3 linked regions of the Dongshaea marina genome follow. The protein of the gene in region 1 interacts with the protein of each later gene in a pairwise test. Links are inferred from orthologs where the notes say so. Each region holds a gene or a part of one and is shown in the gene's direction. Other genes may lie near its edges. The genes, in order: rplL, parC and dnaE.

Region 1 (2,764 bases):
TGTAACTCCAAACGTTGCAGAAGCTGTTAAGCAAGCCAAGGCGGGTCAGATCCGTTATCGTAACGATAAGAACGGTATCATCCACACCACTATTGGTAAGGCAGACTTCAACAACGAGCAGCTGAAAGAAAACCTGGAAGCTCTGGTTGTTGCACTGAAGAAGGCTAAGCCTTCCTCAGCTAAGGGTCAGTTCATCCGCAAGGTAAGCATCTCCACCACTATGGGTGCAGGTGTTGCGGTTGACCAGGCGACTCTGGAAACTGCCAACGCTTAATCCGCGGATAGACTTTACAAGGCGTGGGATTTTATTTAAAATCTTGCGCCTTTGATTTGGTTAGGGGTTTCGACTCCTGTCCAAGACCGTAGGTGTCCTTAGGGACTTAATATTCCCTGCGTAGACGGTGCCGTGACCCAGCGAGAAAGATTCTCTTTCTTCTGGTTCGACTGCCACCGTAAGTTCCCGAAAGGGATTGTGTTAGTTCTGGATCCTTTGAGATCCGGGTTGAATCCAGGAGTAAGCCAATGGCATTAAGACTCGAAGACAAGAAGGCAATTGTTGCTGCAGTCAACGAAGCTGCCAAAGGCGCCCTGTCTGCAGTAGTTGCGGATTCCCGTGGCGTAACTGTAGATGCGATGACCGCTCTGCGTCAGCAAGCTCGTGAAGCTGGTGTGTACATGAAAGTTGTACGCAACACTCTGGCTCGCCGCGCAGTAGAAGGGACCGATTACGAATGTCTGAAAGACGTTTTCGTTGGTCCTACTTTGATCGCTTTCTCAAACGAGCACCCAGGTGCGGCCGCTCGTCTGTTTAAAGATTTTGCAAAAAATCAGGAAGCGTTTGAAGTTAAAGGTCTGGCCTTTGAGGGCGAATTTATCGCAGCGGCGGACCTAGACCGTCTGGCAACACTGCCGACCTACGACGAAGCGATTGCACGCCTGATGATGTGCATGAAAGAAGCTTCTGCTGGCAAGCTGGTTCGTACTTTTGCCGCCCTGCGCGACCAAAAGCAAGAGCAAGCTGCTTAATTTTTCGAGAGCTGCTTAGGCGGCAAACCATTAAGAATTTAAGGAATTTGAGTCATGTCTATCACTAAAGACCAAATTATCGAAGCTGTTGCAGAAATGTCTGTAATGGACGTTGTTGAACTGATCGAAGCAATGGAAGAGAAGTTCGGCGTATCTGCTGCTGCTGCTGTTGTTGCTGGCGGTGCTGCTGGCGGCGAAGCTGCTGAAGAGAAGACTGAGTTCGACGTAGTTATGACCTCTTTCGGTGGTAACAAAGTTGCTGTTATCAAGGCAGTACGTGGCGCGACCGGTCTGGGCCTGAAAGAAGCGAAAGCTCTGGTAGAAGGCTGCCCAGCGAACGTTAAAGAAGCAGTAGCTAAGGAAGAAGCTGAAGAGCTGAAGAAGGCTCTTGAAGAAGCTGGTGCTTCCGTTGAAGTTAAGTAATCTATATAATAGATTATTGGCCTGATTTTCAGGCTAGGGCTGGTGAATTTTTATTCACCAGCCCTTTTGCGCTGTTGGATGTCGGGAGATTTCACACCGTTTCATCCCTTCATCAATGCATGCCCCCGAGGTCGAAACTGACTTCGGTCTGACAAACGGTGTCAGACAGAGCTGTCCCTATCCGGGCAGAGTGGGTCACTTTTCTGCGAGCTGAGGAACCCCATGGTTTACTCTTATACAGAGAAAAAACGAATTCGTAAGGACTTTGGTAAGCGTCCGCAAGTGTTGGGTACGCCTTACCTGCTATCGATTCAGCTTGACTCCTTTAAACAGTTTATTGAGGCTGACCCGGACGGTGAGTATGGCCTCGAAGCCGCGTTCAGGAGTGTTTTTCCTATTACAAGTTACTCAGGCTATTCTGAGCTGCAATATGTCAGCTTCCGCCTGGGCGAACCTGTATTTGATGTCAAAGAATGTCAGATTCGAGGTGTGACTTATGCCGCGCCACTAAGAGTCAAGTTACGCCTGGTGCTCTATGATAAAGACGCACCGGCGGGAACTGTCAAAGATATCAAAGAGCAAGAAGTTTACATGGGCGAAATTCCGCTCATGACCGAGAACGGTACCTTTGTCATCAATGGTACTGAGCGGGTTATTGTTTCCCAGTTGCACCGTAGTCCCGGTGTATTCTTCGATCACGACCGAGGAAAGACACACTCCTCTGGTAAGGTTCTGTACAACGCACGCGTGATTCCTTATCGCGGATCCTGGCTCGACTTCGAGTTTGATCCTAAGGATAACCTGTTTGTACGTATCGACCGTCGCCGTAAGTTGCCTGCGACGATCATCCTGCGTGCGCTCGAGTTTACTACCGAGGAGATCCTCGAGAGCTTCTTCGAGACCATAAGTTTCCGTCTTCAGGACAACAAGCTGCTGATGAAGCTGGTTCCTGCGCGCCTGCGTGGTGAAGTAGCAGCATTCGATATCCGTGATGGATCGGATGTGGTCGTCGAGCAGGGACGTCGCATCACTGCGCGTCACATTCGTCAGCTGGAAAAGTCCGGCATCGAGTGGCTTGAAGTACCCCTTGAATACATTGTTGGCAAGGTTTCTGCGAAGGACTATGTCAATGCTGATACCGGTGAAGTTGTTGTTGCAGCGAACACCGAGCTGAATCTGGAGCTGCTGGCATCCATCGCTCAGGCTGGTTTCAAGGACTTTGATGTTCTTTATACCAACGAGCTGGACCAGGGATCTTATATCTCTGATACCCTGCGCATCGATTCTTCAACCAACCGCCTTGAGGCCCTGGTTG
Region 2 (4,930 bases), 3.8 Mb from region 1 along the record:
TCTGGATGCAGAATCTGTAGCCTGGCTGGAGCAATTCCTTCATCAGTATGAGGGAACCGTGGTTGCGATCACCCACGACCGTTACTTCCTGGATAATGTGGCCGGTTGGATTTTGGAGCTTGACCGTGGCATGGGGATCCCCTGGGAGGGCAACTACTCCTCCTGGCTGGAGCAAAAAGATCAGCGTCTGGCACAGGAGGCTTCCTCAGAAGCGGCTCGTAAGAAGTCGATTGAGAAAGAGCTGGAGTGGGTGCGCTCCAACCCTAAAGGTCGCCAGGCCAAGAGTAAGGCTCGGATGGCCCGCTTTGAGGAGCTCAATACTCAAAATTACCAGCAGCGGAACGAGACCAATGAACTGTTCATTCCACCTGGGCCTCGCCTGGGGGATAAGGTTCTGGAGGTCAAAAACCTGTGTAAGGGCTATAACGATCGCCAGTTAATTGATGATCTCTCTTTCTCGATTCCTAAGGGCGCGATCGTCGGGATCATCGGCCCCAACGGCGCCGGTAAATCGACCCTGTTCCGTATGTTATCGGGTCAGGAGACTCCGGACTCTGGCTCTATCGATCTTGGAGATACGGTTCAGCTGGCTTCTGTGGAGCAGTTCCGCGATCACATGGATGATAGCAAAACCGTATGGCAGGAGGTCTCGGATGGCCAGGATATTCTGCGCATCGGCAACCTGGAGATCCCGAGCCGTGCCTACGTAGGCCGCTTTAACTTCAAGGGCTCCTCCCAGCAAAAACGCATTGGTGAACTCTCAGGTGGTGAGCGTAACCGGGTTCACCTGGCCAAGCTGCTGCAGGCGGGCGGTAACATGCTGCTGCTCGATGAGCCGACCAATGATCTGGATGTTGAAACCCTGCGAGCCCTTGAGAACGCCCTGCTGGACTTCCCCGGCTGCGCCATGGTGATCTCACACGATCGCTGGTTCCTCGACCGGATTGCGACCCATATCCTCGATTATAACGATGAGGGTCAGGTGAACTTCTTTGAGGGGAACTTTACCGAATATGAGGACTGGAAGCGCAAGACCTTTGGCGCCGAAGCGCTGCAGCCACATCGGATCAAATATAAGAAGATGAGTAAGTAATCCAGCGTTAAGTTTGGATAAGATGCCAGCCTTCGGGGCTGGCATTTTTGATCTGCGGTCTGGCTGGCGTTAAAAGGCTCGGGAGGCGGGGCGGAGTATGCTAATATTCCCTGTTATCAGCAAAGGGCCATCGGCATATCGCCAGCTCTTTGAGCCTGTACAACTAAAACCGCAGGCAGCCTAAATTTCGACTCTCTGGAGTACCAAAGTATTTAGTCATGAGTGATATCAGCGATCTGAATTTAGAGGGAACCGAGCAACTTCCGTTGAGAAGTTTTGCCGAAGAAGCCTACCTCAATTACTCCATGTACGTGATCATGGATCGTGCGCTGCCCCATATCGGGGATGGCCTCAAACCCGTGCAGCGACGCATCATCTATGCGATGAGTGAGCTTGGGCTCTCGGCGGCCAGCAAGCACAAAAAATCGGCCCGTACCGTGGGTGATGTATTGGGTAAATATCACCCCCACGGAGATAGTGCCTGTTATGAAGCCATGGTGCTGATGGCGCAGCCCTTCTCCTATCGTTATCCCCTGGTGGATGGCCAGGGAAACTGGGGGGCACCCGATGATCCTAAATCTTTTGCCGCCATGCGTTATACCGAAGCTCGCTTATCTCGCTTTTCAGAGGTACTACTCTCTGAGCTCGGGCAGGGTACCGTCGAGTGGCAACCGAACTTTGATGGTACTCTCAGTGAGCCCCAGCTATTGCCGGCACGGCTGCCGCATATCTTGCTCAATGGGGTGACCGGGATCGCGGTGGGCATGGCAACCGACATCCCGCCTCACAACGTACGTGAGGTGGTTAGCGCCTGTATTGAGCTTTTGGAGAACCCCAAGGCTGAACTGAGCGATCTGCTTAGCCATGTGAAGGGGCCGGATTATCCAACCGAGGCTGAGATCATCACACCGGCCACCGAGCTGCATAAACTCTACGAGACAGGCCGCGGCAGCATCAAGATGCGTGCGGTCTACTCCCGGGAAAATGGAGAAGTGGTGATCAGCGCGCTTCCCCATCAGGTTTCCGGTGGCAAGATCCTGGAGCAGATCGCCGCCCAGATGCAGGCGAAAAAGCTCCCCATGGTGAGCGATCTTCGCGATGAGTCCGATCATGAAAACCCGACCCGGCTGGTGATCGTGCCGCGCTCTAACCGGGTGGATATTGAGCCTTTGATGAAGCACCTGTTTGCCTGCACCGATCTGGAGAAGAACTACCGGGTGAACTTCAACATGCTGGGGCTGGATCGCCGGCCTCAGGTCAAGGGCCTCAAGACGATTCTGAGCGAATGGCTCAGCTATCGACGGGAGACGGTCCGAAAACGCCTGAGCTACCGTCTGAATAAGGTCAAAGCCAGGCTGCATATCCTGGATGGCTTACTCATCGCCTTTTTGAATATCGATGAGGTGATCGAGATCATCCGCAATGAGGATGAGCCTAAACTGGTCCTGATGAGCCGCTTTCAGCTCAGTGATAAGCAGGCCGAGGCGATTCTCGATCTGAAACTGCGTCACCTGGCCCGGCTCGAAGAGCAGAAAATCCGTGGTGAGCAGAGCGAGCTGGCCGAGGAGCGGGATAAGCTGGAGCTTATTCTTGGCTCGGATCGTCGCCTCAATACCCTGCTCAAGAAGGAGCTCAAGGCGGATGCCGAGAAATATGGGGATGAGCGTCGCTCTCCACTGATTGAGCGTGAAGAGGCTCAGGCGTTCACCGAAAAACAGCTGTTGCCCAGTGAAGCCGTGACCGTGGTGCTTTCGGAGAAAGGTTGGGTCCGCAGTGCCAAGGGAGTTGAGGTTGATGGCAGCAGTCTCAGCTATAAGGCCGGCGATAAATTCTGTGCCAGTGCTTCGGGCAAGAGCAACCAGTCGGTGGTCTTTATCTCCAGCACCGGGCGGAGCTATTGCCTTGAGGCTCATACCCTGCCTTCGGCCCGCAGCCAGGGAGAGCCCCTGACCGGGCGCTTTACCCTGAGCCCGGGAGAGCAGATCCATCATCTGCTGATGAGCGATGAAAAATCCCATTACCTTATCGCCAGTGATGCAGGTTACGGCTTTATCGCCACGGTACAGGACATGCTGGGTAAGAATAAAAGCGGTAAGGCGTTTTTGAATGTTCCTCAGGGGGGAGAGCTGTTAGCACCTCAGCCGGTGGGCTCAGTTGAGCAGGATCTCTGTATGGCGATCTCTAACGAGGGGCGGATGCTGCTGTTCCCGCTTAAAGATCTGCCGATTCTTGCCAAGGGCAAGGGGAATAAGATCCTCAATATCCCTTCGGCCCGGGTCAAGGCCCGTGAAGAGTTTCTGCAGTGGTTGCTGGTGGTTCCGCCGGAGCACAGCGTGGTTCTCTATGCAGGAAAGCGTAAATTGACCCTGAAGCCTTCCGATCTGAAGTTTTACCGGGGAGAGCGCGGGCGACGTGGAGCCAAGCTACCGAGAGGGCTACAGCGGGTCACCGGCTGTGAGCTGGAAGCACCTGCTAAATAGTGGTCGTTTTTTTAAACGATTATTCATTGTGTTGTACAGTGGCGATCAGTATACTCCGCCACTGACTTTGTTCGAGATTGTTGTTGCTATGCTCAAGCTTATCCGTATTGTGCTGTTGGCACTATTTATTGTGATTTCTGCGGTCTTTGGTTGTATCTACTGCCTGTTCCGCCCGAGAAATCATAAGAATGTCCATACTATGGCGCGCTTCTTTTTCTGGGCGACCCGTTTTTTAGGGGTTAAGGTTCGACTCAAGGTTGCTGATGAGATCAAGGAGCTGGGCTCTGCGGTCTATATTGCTAACCACCAGAGTAACTTTGATATCTTTGTCCTGACTGGTGCGGTGCAGCCGGGCGTGGTTTCTGTGGGAAAGCGCAGCCTGGCCTGGCTTCCCTTCTTTGGCCAGCTCTACTGGTTATCCGGAAATATTCTGATCAACCGTGAGAAACAGCGCAAGGCGGCGGATACCATTCGCCAGGTGGTTGAGAGCATTCGCGAAAAGAAAGGGATGTCGGTCTGGATGTTCCCTGAGGGAACCCGTAGCCGTGGCCGTGGCTTGCTGCCTTTTAAAAATGGTCCGTTTCATACCGCGGTGCAGGCTGAGGTGCCTGTGGTACCTGTGGTGTGCTCCGATTATGTCGGGCAGATCGATCTCAATCGTTGGAACAACGGTGAGATCTTAATTGAGATCATGCCACCGATTCTTAAAGATGCTCCGCAGCGTGAATCGGCCCGAAAGCTGAACATTCATTGCCGTCGCCTGATGGAGGGCAAGCTTGAGGAGCTGAACTCTCAGGTTCAGCGTCCCGAGCCGCTGCCCTCCCAGAAGATGCCTGCCTCCTGAACACAGATTGAGGCTTGACCATGCACGATGAAGCTGCCAGGTTTGCCTCAAAGCCGAATAAGGCAAAAGAGCCTAAGATGGAGACCTCGGGTCTCCATCTTTTTTTGGATTAAAACCATGGTGTTTCATCAGTTGATTGACCCTGGAGTGACTGTACTTAACTCCTTTGAGCAGCCAAATCGCCTTTGAGAGACTACGGCTCGACCAGCGTTTTGCCTGCAAATCGTAAGCTGCAGGACTTTGTTGTTTGAGGAGACGAAATAGCTCCTTTATCTCATTTGAGTCGAGTTGAGGCTTTCTGCCGGTATGCGGTCGGTTTTTCAGTCGCCCGAGTCCTTCGGATCTGACCTGCTTGCACCATAGGCTGATACTTCCCTGTGAGACACCTATGGCCCGGGCAGTTTGAGATTGGCTATAGCCCTTTTGCAGGTGTAGGTAGACCGCCAAAAATCGGCGTTGTTCATTGTTGTTAGAAGAGTACATAGTTGCTTTGCTCCTTGCTTGATCTAACGG
Region 3 (5,950 bases), 3.7 Mb from region 1 along the record:
ACACCCTGGCCGATCAGATCCCATTGAATATGGATAAGGCCGCGGCTCGTGAACGACTCGGGGTGAAGCACCCGGCCGATCATTATATCGCCGTCCTGCCCGGCAGCCGCAACGCCGAGGTTGAACTACTCTCTCCAACCTTCGTGCGGGCTTGCAAGCACCTGACGGTACACTTCCCGAATCTCAGGTTTGCCGTGCCCCTGGTCAATGAGAAGCGCAAGCAGCAATTTTTGAAGCTCGCCGCTGAGTTCGCCCCTACCGTTGAATTCGAGTGTTTCGATGGTAAGGCGCGGGATGTGATGGCTGCCTCAGATGTGGTATTACTGGCATCCGGTACCGCCACCCTGGAGGCGATGCTGGTTGGGCGCCCCATGGTGGTTTGTTACCGCCTCAAGGCCTTTACCTATTACCTGGCACAAAAGCTGGTGCACACTCCCTATGTTTCCCTGCCAAATCTATTGGCCGACCAGATGCTGGTCCCTGAGTTGATCCAGCATCAGTGTGAGCCGGAGCGGATAGTGACCGAGGTGACCAGGCTGCTGGAGCATGATAACCAGTGGCTTAAACAAAAGTTTACCCAGCTCCATCAACAGCTGCGCTGCAATGCCGATGAGCAAGCCGCCGAGGCGGTATTAGAACTGATAAAAACTCCACGGAACCCTTAAATTATGACTCACATTGAGCTCATCGCCGGGGTCGACGAGGTAGGTCGGGGTCCCCTGGTTGGGGATGTGGTGACCGCAGCCGTCATTCTCGATCCGAACCGTCCCATCGCCGGCCTGACCGACTCTAAAAAACTATCTGAAAAAAAACGTGAGCTGCTAGCCCCGCAAATTCGTGAGCAGGCCTTGGCCTGGGCGATCGGTATTGCCACTCCCGAGGAGATTGATGAGCTGAATATCCTGCAGGCGACCTATCTTGCGATGCAGCGGGCGGTGAGTGGACTTAAGCTTAAACCAACTCAGCTTCTGGTTGATGGAAATCGGGGGCCAGATTTTGGGATCCCGGCCCAGTTTATCGTCAAGGGCGATCTCAAAGAGCCTGCCATCAGTGCCGCCTCAATTTTAGCTAAGGTGACCCGGGATCAGCAGATGCTGGAGCTGGATGCCCAGTATCCTCAATACGGTTTTGCCAAGCATAAGGGCTACCCTACCAAGGCCCACTTCGAGGCCCTTGAGCTGCACGGTCCTTTGGAGTGTTATCGTAAGAGCTTTAAACCGGTGCGCCGGGTATTGAATCTGGACTGATAGTCATGACCACGCCAGCCTTTATTCACTTGCGGGTTCACAGTGACTTTTCGATGATCGATGGTCTGCAGAAGATCCCTGCACTGCTCTCCAGAGCCAGTGAGCTCAAGATGCCGGCAATTGCCATCACAGATCAGATGAATCTGTGTGGCCTGGTCCGTTTCTACCGCAGTGCTCACCAAAAAGGGCTCAAGCCGCTGATCGGCGCCGATCTCTGGATTATTGATGATCCGGAGCAGGGCGAGGAGCCCTATCGCCTGCCGGTGTTGGCGATGGATAACCAAGGTTATCAGAACCTCACCATGCTGATCTCCAAGGCGTATCGCAGAGGGCATCTGCAGGGCCGCCCGGTGGTGGATCGCCAGTGGCTTCTCGAGCATAACTCAGGGCTGCTGCTGCTCTCGGGGGCAGCCGAGGGAGATATCGGCCGGGCCCTTCTCAAGGGCAACACCCAGGAGGTCGAGAGCTTTGTTGATTTCTATCAGCAGCATTTTACCGATCGCTTTTTTATTGAACTGCAGCGAACCGGCCGGCGTGATGAGAGCCGTTATCTCCAGCTCGCCCTGGAGCTTGCCGAAGAGCGCGAGCTGCCGGTGGTGGCAACCAATGAGGTATGCTTTCTCGATAAGAGCGATTTTGAGGCTCACGAGATCCGGGTCAGTATTCACGACGGCTACACCCTGGAAGATAAGCGCCGTCCCAAACGCTATAGCGAGCAGCAATACCTTCGTAGCGAAGCCGAGATGGTTGAGCTGTTCAAAGATATTCCCCAGGCGTTGCAAAACAGTGTTGAGATCGCTAAACGCTGTAATGTGACGGTTCGGCTCAATGAGTACTTTCTCCCCAAGTTTCCGACCGGGGATATGACGGATGCCGACTATCTGGTGATGGTCTCCGAGAAGGGGCTTGAGGAGCGTTTAGAGCAGCTCTTCCCGGAACCCGAGCTCAGGGCCAAAAAACGTCCCGAATATGATGATCGCCTGGCCATCGAGCTCCAGGTGATCAACCAGATGGGATTTCCAGGCTACTTTTTGATCGTTATGGAGTTTATCCAGTGGTCCAAGGATAACGCCATCCCGGTCGGTCCGGGACGGGGCTCAGGTGCGGGCTCCCTGGTTGCTTATGCCCTGAAGATTACCGATCTCGATCCCCTTGAATTTGACCTGCTGTTCGAGCGATTTTTGAATCCAGAGCGGGTCTCGATGCCCGACTTTGATATCGATTTCTGCATGGACCGCCGCGATGAGGTGATCGATCACGTGGCCGAGATCTATGGCCGGGATGCGGTGTCGCAGATCATCACCTTCGGTACCATGGCTGCCAAGGCGGCGATCCGTGATGTTGGTCGGGTGTTGGGACACCCCTATGGATTCGTGGACAGGATCTCCAAGCTGGTTCCGCCCGATCCCGGAATGACCCTGACCAAGGCGTTCGATGCCGAGCCGAAACTGCCTGAGATCTACGCTCAGGATGAGGAGGTTAAGGCCCTCATCGATATGGCGCGTCAGCTCGAGGGGGTGACCCGCAACGCCGGTAAGCACGCCGGGGGCGTCGTTATCGCGCCGACTAAGATCACCGATTTCTCACCTATCTATTGTGATGGTGAGGGGCTGCATCCGGTCACCCAGTTTGATAAGAATGATGTTGAAACTGCCGGTCTGGTTAAGTTTGACTTCCTGGGGCTGCGAACCCTGACTATCATCGACTGGGCCCTTGGGATGATCAACCCGCGCCTTGAAGCTCAGGGAAAACCGCCAGTCGATATTGCCGCGATTCCGCTCACCGATCCCGCCTCATTTGCCCTGCTCAAACGCTATGAAACCACCGCGGTATTCCAGCTGGAATCCCGTGGAATGAAGGATCTTATCAAGCGCCTGCAGCCGGACTGCTTCGAGGATATGATCGCTTTGGTGGCACTGTTTCGTCCCGGGCCTCTGCAATCGGGGATGGTGGATAACTTCATCGACCGTAAGCACGGGCGCGAGGCTATTTCCTACCCGGATGAGCAGTACCAGCATCCCTCATTGCAGCCGATTCTTGATCCCACCTATGGCGTTATCCTCTATCAGGAGCAGGTGATGCAAATCGCCCAGGTGCTGGCAGGCTACACCCTGGGTGGCGCGGACATGCTGCGACGAGCCATGGGTAAGAAAAAACCCGAGGAGATGGCTAAGCAGCGGGCGGTGTTTGAAGAGGGAGCGGTGAGCCAGGGGGTTGATGGCGAACTGGCGATGAAGATCTTCGATCTGGTAGAGAAATTTGCCGGATATGGATTTAACAAGTCGCACTCGGCCGCCTATGCCCTGGTCTCTTACCACACCCTGTGGCTCAAGACCCATTATCCGGCCGAGTTCATGGCGGCGGTAATGACCGCCGATATGGATAACACCGAGAAGGTGGTGGGCCTGGTGGATGAGTGTCACCGGATGGGGCTTAAACTGATCCCGCCGGATCTCAACTGTGGCCAGTATCGCTTCACCGTCAATGATGAGGGGGCGATCGTGTACGGCATAGGTGCGGTCAAGGGCGTCGGTGAGGGGCCCATTGAAGCAATCATCGAAGCCCGTGAGCAGGATGGCCCCTTCAAGGATCTGTTCGATTTCTGTAGTCGGGTCGATCTTAAGAAGATCAATAAGCGGGTGCTGGAGAAGCTGATCTTATCCGGGGCTATGGATCAGCTGGGTCCGCACCGGGCTGCTTTGCGGGCAACCCTGGATGAGGCGATGCAGGCGGCGGCTCAACATAACCATGCCCGCAGCTTTGGTCAGACCGACATGTTTGGCGTGCTTACCGAGGAGCCGGAGGCGATCGAACGGGCTTTTGCCAATATTGCTCCCTGGCCGGAGCAGACTTGGTTGGAGGGGGAGCGCGACACCCTGGGGCTCTATCTGACCGGGCATCCGATCAATCAATATTTAAGTGAGCTCAAGCGATATACCACCGCCAGGCTGTCCGAGATCCAGCCCGGAGGTCGTGATAAAATCAGCACAGTGGCCGGACTGGTGTTATCATGCCGAGTCATGATGACCAAGCGCGGGAGTCGCATGGGGATACTTACCCTGGACGATCGCTCCGGTCGACTGGACGTGACGCTATTTTCAGATACACTCGAGCGTTACGAGCCAATGTTGCAAAAAGATCGCATTTTGGTGATCAGCGGGCAAGTAAGCTTTGACGATTTTTCCGGCGGCATTAAAATGAGTGCCCGCGAAGTGATGGATGTGGTCGAAGCTCGAGAGAAATACGCCCGTGCATTGCGGATAGAACTGGATAGCCGGCGGCTTGATGAGCCGCTGCTGTATCGGCTGCGCGAGGTCCTGGAGCCTCAGCGCGGTGGGGTCTGTGCATTAGATGTTGGCTATCAGACCGAAATTGCCAGAGCCAATCTGAGATTTGGCGCCGAATGGCGGATCACTCCGACCGATGAGTTGATCGACAATTTACGCGTCCTGTTGGGAGCCGACAGGGTGAAACTGATTTTTGACTAGTGAGGTACAGGCATCGTTATGGGTCTGAACTTTTTAGATTTTGAACAACCGATTGCTGAGCTGCAGGCTCAGATCGAAGAGCTGAAGCATGTCAGCGACGGACAAACCCTGGAAATCGATCTGCATGAGGAGATCGCTAAGCTGGAGCAAAAGCGTGATGAGCTGACCAAGAAATTGTTCAGCAATCTCGGAGCCTGGCAGATTTCCCAGCTGGCACGCCATCCGGAGCGCCCCTATACCCTGGACTACATCCAGCAGATCTTCACCGATTTTGATGAGCTGGCGGGCGATCGTGCCTACGCAGACGACAAGGCGATTGTCGGCGGCATTGCGCGTCTTGAGGGACGCCCCGTGATGGTGATCGGCCAGCAGAAGGGCCGGACCACCAAGGAGAAGATCAGCCGTAATTTCGGTATGCCTGCACCCGAAGGCTATCGCAAGGCGCTACGCCTGATGGAGATGGCCGAGCGTTTCAATATGCCAATCATCACCTTCATCGATACTCCGGGAGCCTACCCGGGTATCGGCGCCGAAGAGCGCGGTCAGAGTGAAGCGATTGCTCAGAATCTTAAGGTGATGGCACGTCTTAAGGTTCCTGTGATCTGTACCGTGATCGGTGAGGGTGGCTCAGGCGGAGCTTTGGCGATCGGTGTGGGTGACCGGGTTAACATGTTGCAGTACTCAACTTACTCGGTGATCTCTCCTGAGGGTTGTGCCTCTATCCTGTGGAAAAACGCCGAGAAGGCTTCCCAGGCCGCCGAGGCGATGGGGATCACTGCGCCTCGTCTCAAGGAGCTGGGTCTTATCGATGCGGTGATTGAAGAGCCTATGGGTGGTGCCCACCGTGATCAGGAGCAGATGGCAAATCGTCTGCGTAATCAGCTGCTGCACGATCTCGATGAGCTGCGTCCGCTGACCACAGAGCAATTGCTGGATCAGCGTTATAAGCGCTTTACCGGATTTGGCTACTGCTAATTGCTGAGTGTCGGCTGACACTCAATGCAGCTTAAAACCCCTGACCGCTAACCCGGTGAGGGGTTTTTTATGGGCTATGGTTTGCTATTTCGTACCAGAGGCACATAGTCCAGCCGCGGATGCTGCACATGGAGGTGCGAATGTAGCGATAGTCATGGGTGTAGTTACTCTCGGAGTAACGTAACGTGAGGTAAGGATACCAAGCAGGGAGAGATTATCAGGGATGGTAATCGACGATAG

The links.
Region 2: the proteins of rplL (region 1) and parC interact in binary tests that used the Escherichia coli proteins (3 or more experiments, as listed by UniProt). The link is inferred for Dongshaea marina from one-to-one orthologs.
Region 3: the proteins of rplL (region 1) and dnaE interact in binary tests that used the Escherichia coli proteins (3 or more experiments, as listed by UniProt). The link is inferred for Dongshaea marina from one-to-one orthologs.

The regions. Positions count from the first base shown.
Region 1 is NZ_CP028897.1:282,963-285,726, forward strand. It holds rplL (50S ribosomal protein L7/L12), read left to right. Parts: upstream 1-1,080; coding sequence 1,081-1,449; downstream 1,450-2,764. Other genes in the region: rplA (50S ribosomal protein L1), read left to right, coding at 1-274; rplJ (50S ribosomal protein L10), read left to right, coding at 523-1,026; rpoB (DNA-directed RNA polymerase subunit beta), read left to right, coding at 1,672-2,764. UniProt on the Escherichia coli protein: The binding site for several of the GTPase factors involved in protein synthesis (IF-2, EF-Tu, EF-G and RF3). Is thus essential for accurate translation.
Region 2 is NZ_CP028897.1:4,110,483-4,115,412, reverse strand. What follows is about bases 914-3,942. They hold parC (DNA topoisomerase IV subunit A), read left to right. Parts: upstream 914-1,311; coding sequence 1,312-3,573; downstream 3,574-3,942. Other genes in these bases: DB847_RS19250 (1-acylglycerol-3-phosphate O-acyltransferase), read left to right, coding at 3,662-3,942; ettA (energy-dependent translational throttle protein EttA), read left to right, coding at 914-1,093. Outside these bases: more of ettA, read left to right, coding at 1-913; more of DB847_RS19250, read left to right, coding at 3,943-4,417; DB847_RS19245 (helix-turn-helix domain-containing protein), read right to left, coding at 4,490-4,900. UniProt on the Escherichia coli protein: Topoisomerase IV is essential for chromosome segregation; it is the principal protein responsible for decatenating newly replicated chromosomes. It relaxes supercoiled DNA.
Region 3 is NZ_CP028897.1:3,975,086-3,981,035, reverse strand. The notes cover bases 887-4,935. They hold dnaE (DNA polymerase III subunit alpha), read left to right. Parts: upstream 887-1,252; coding sequence 1,253-4,735; downstream 4,736-4,935. Other genes in these bases: accA (acetyl-CoA carboxylase carboxyl transferase subunit alpha), read left to right, coding at 4,754-4,935; rnhB (ribonuclease HII), read left to right, coding at 887-1,247. Outside these bases: lpxB (lipid-A-disaccharide synthase), read left to right, coding at 1-665; more of rnhB, read left to right, coding at 669-886; more of accA, read left to right, coding at 4,936-5,710. UniProt on the Escherichia coli protein: DNA polymerase III is a complex, multichain enzyme responsible for most of the replicative synthesis in bacteria. This DNA polymerase also exhibits 3' to 5' exonuclease activity. The alpha chain is the DNA polymerase catalytic subunit.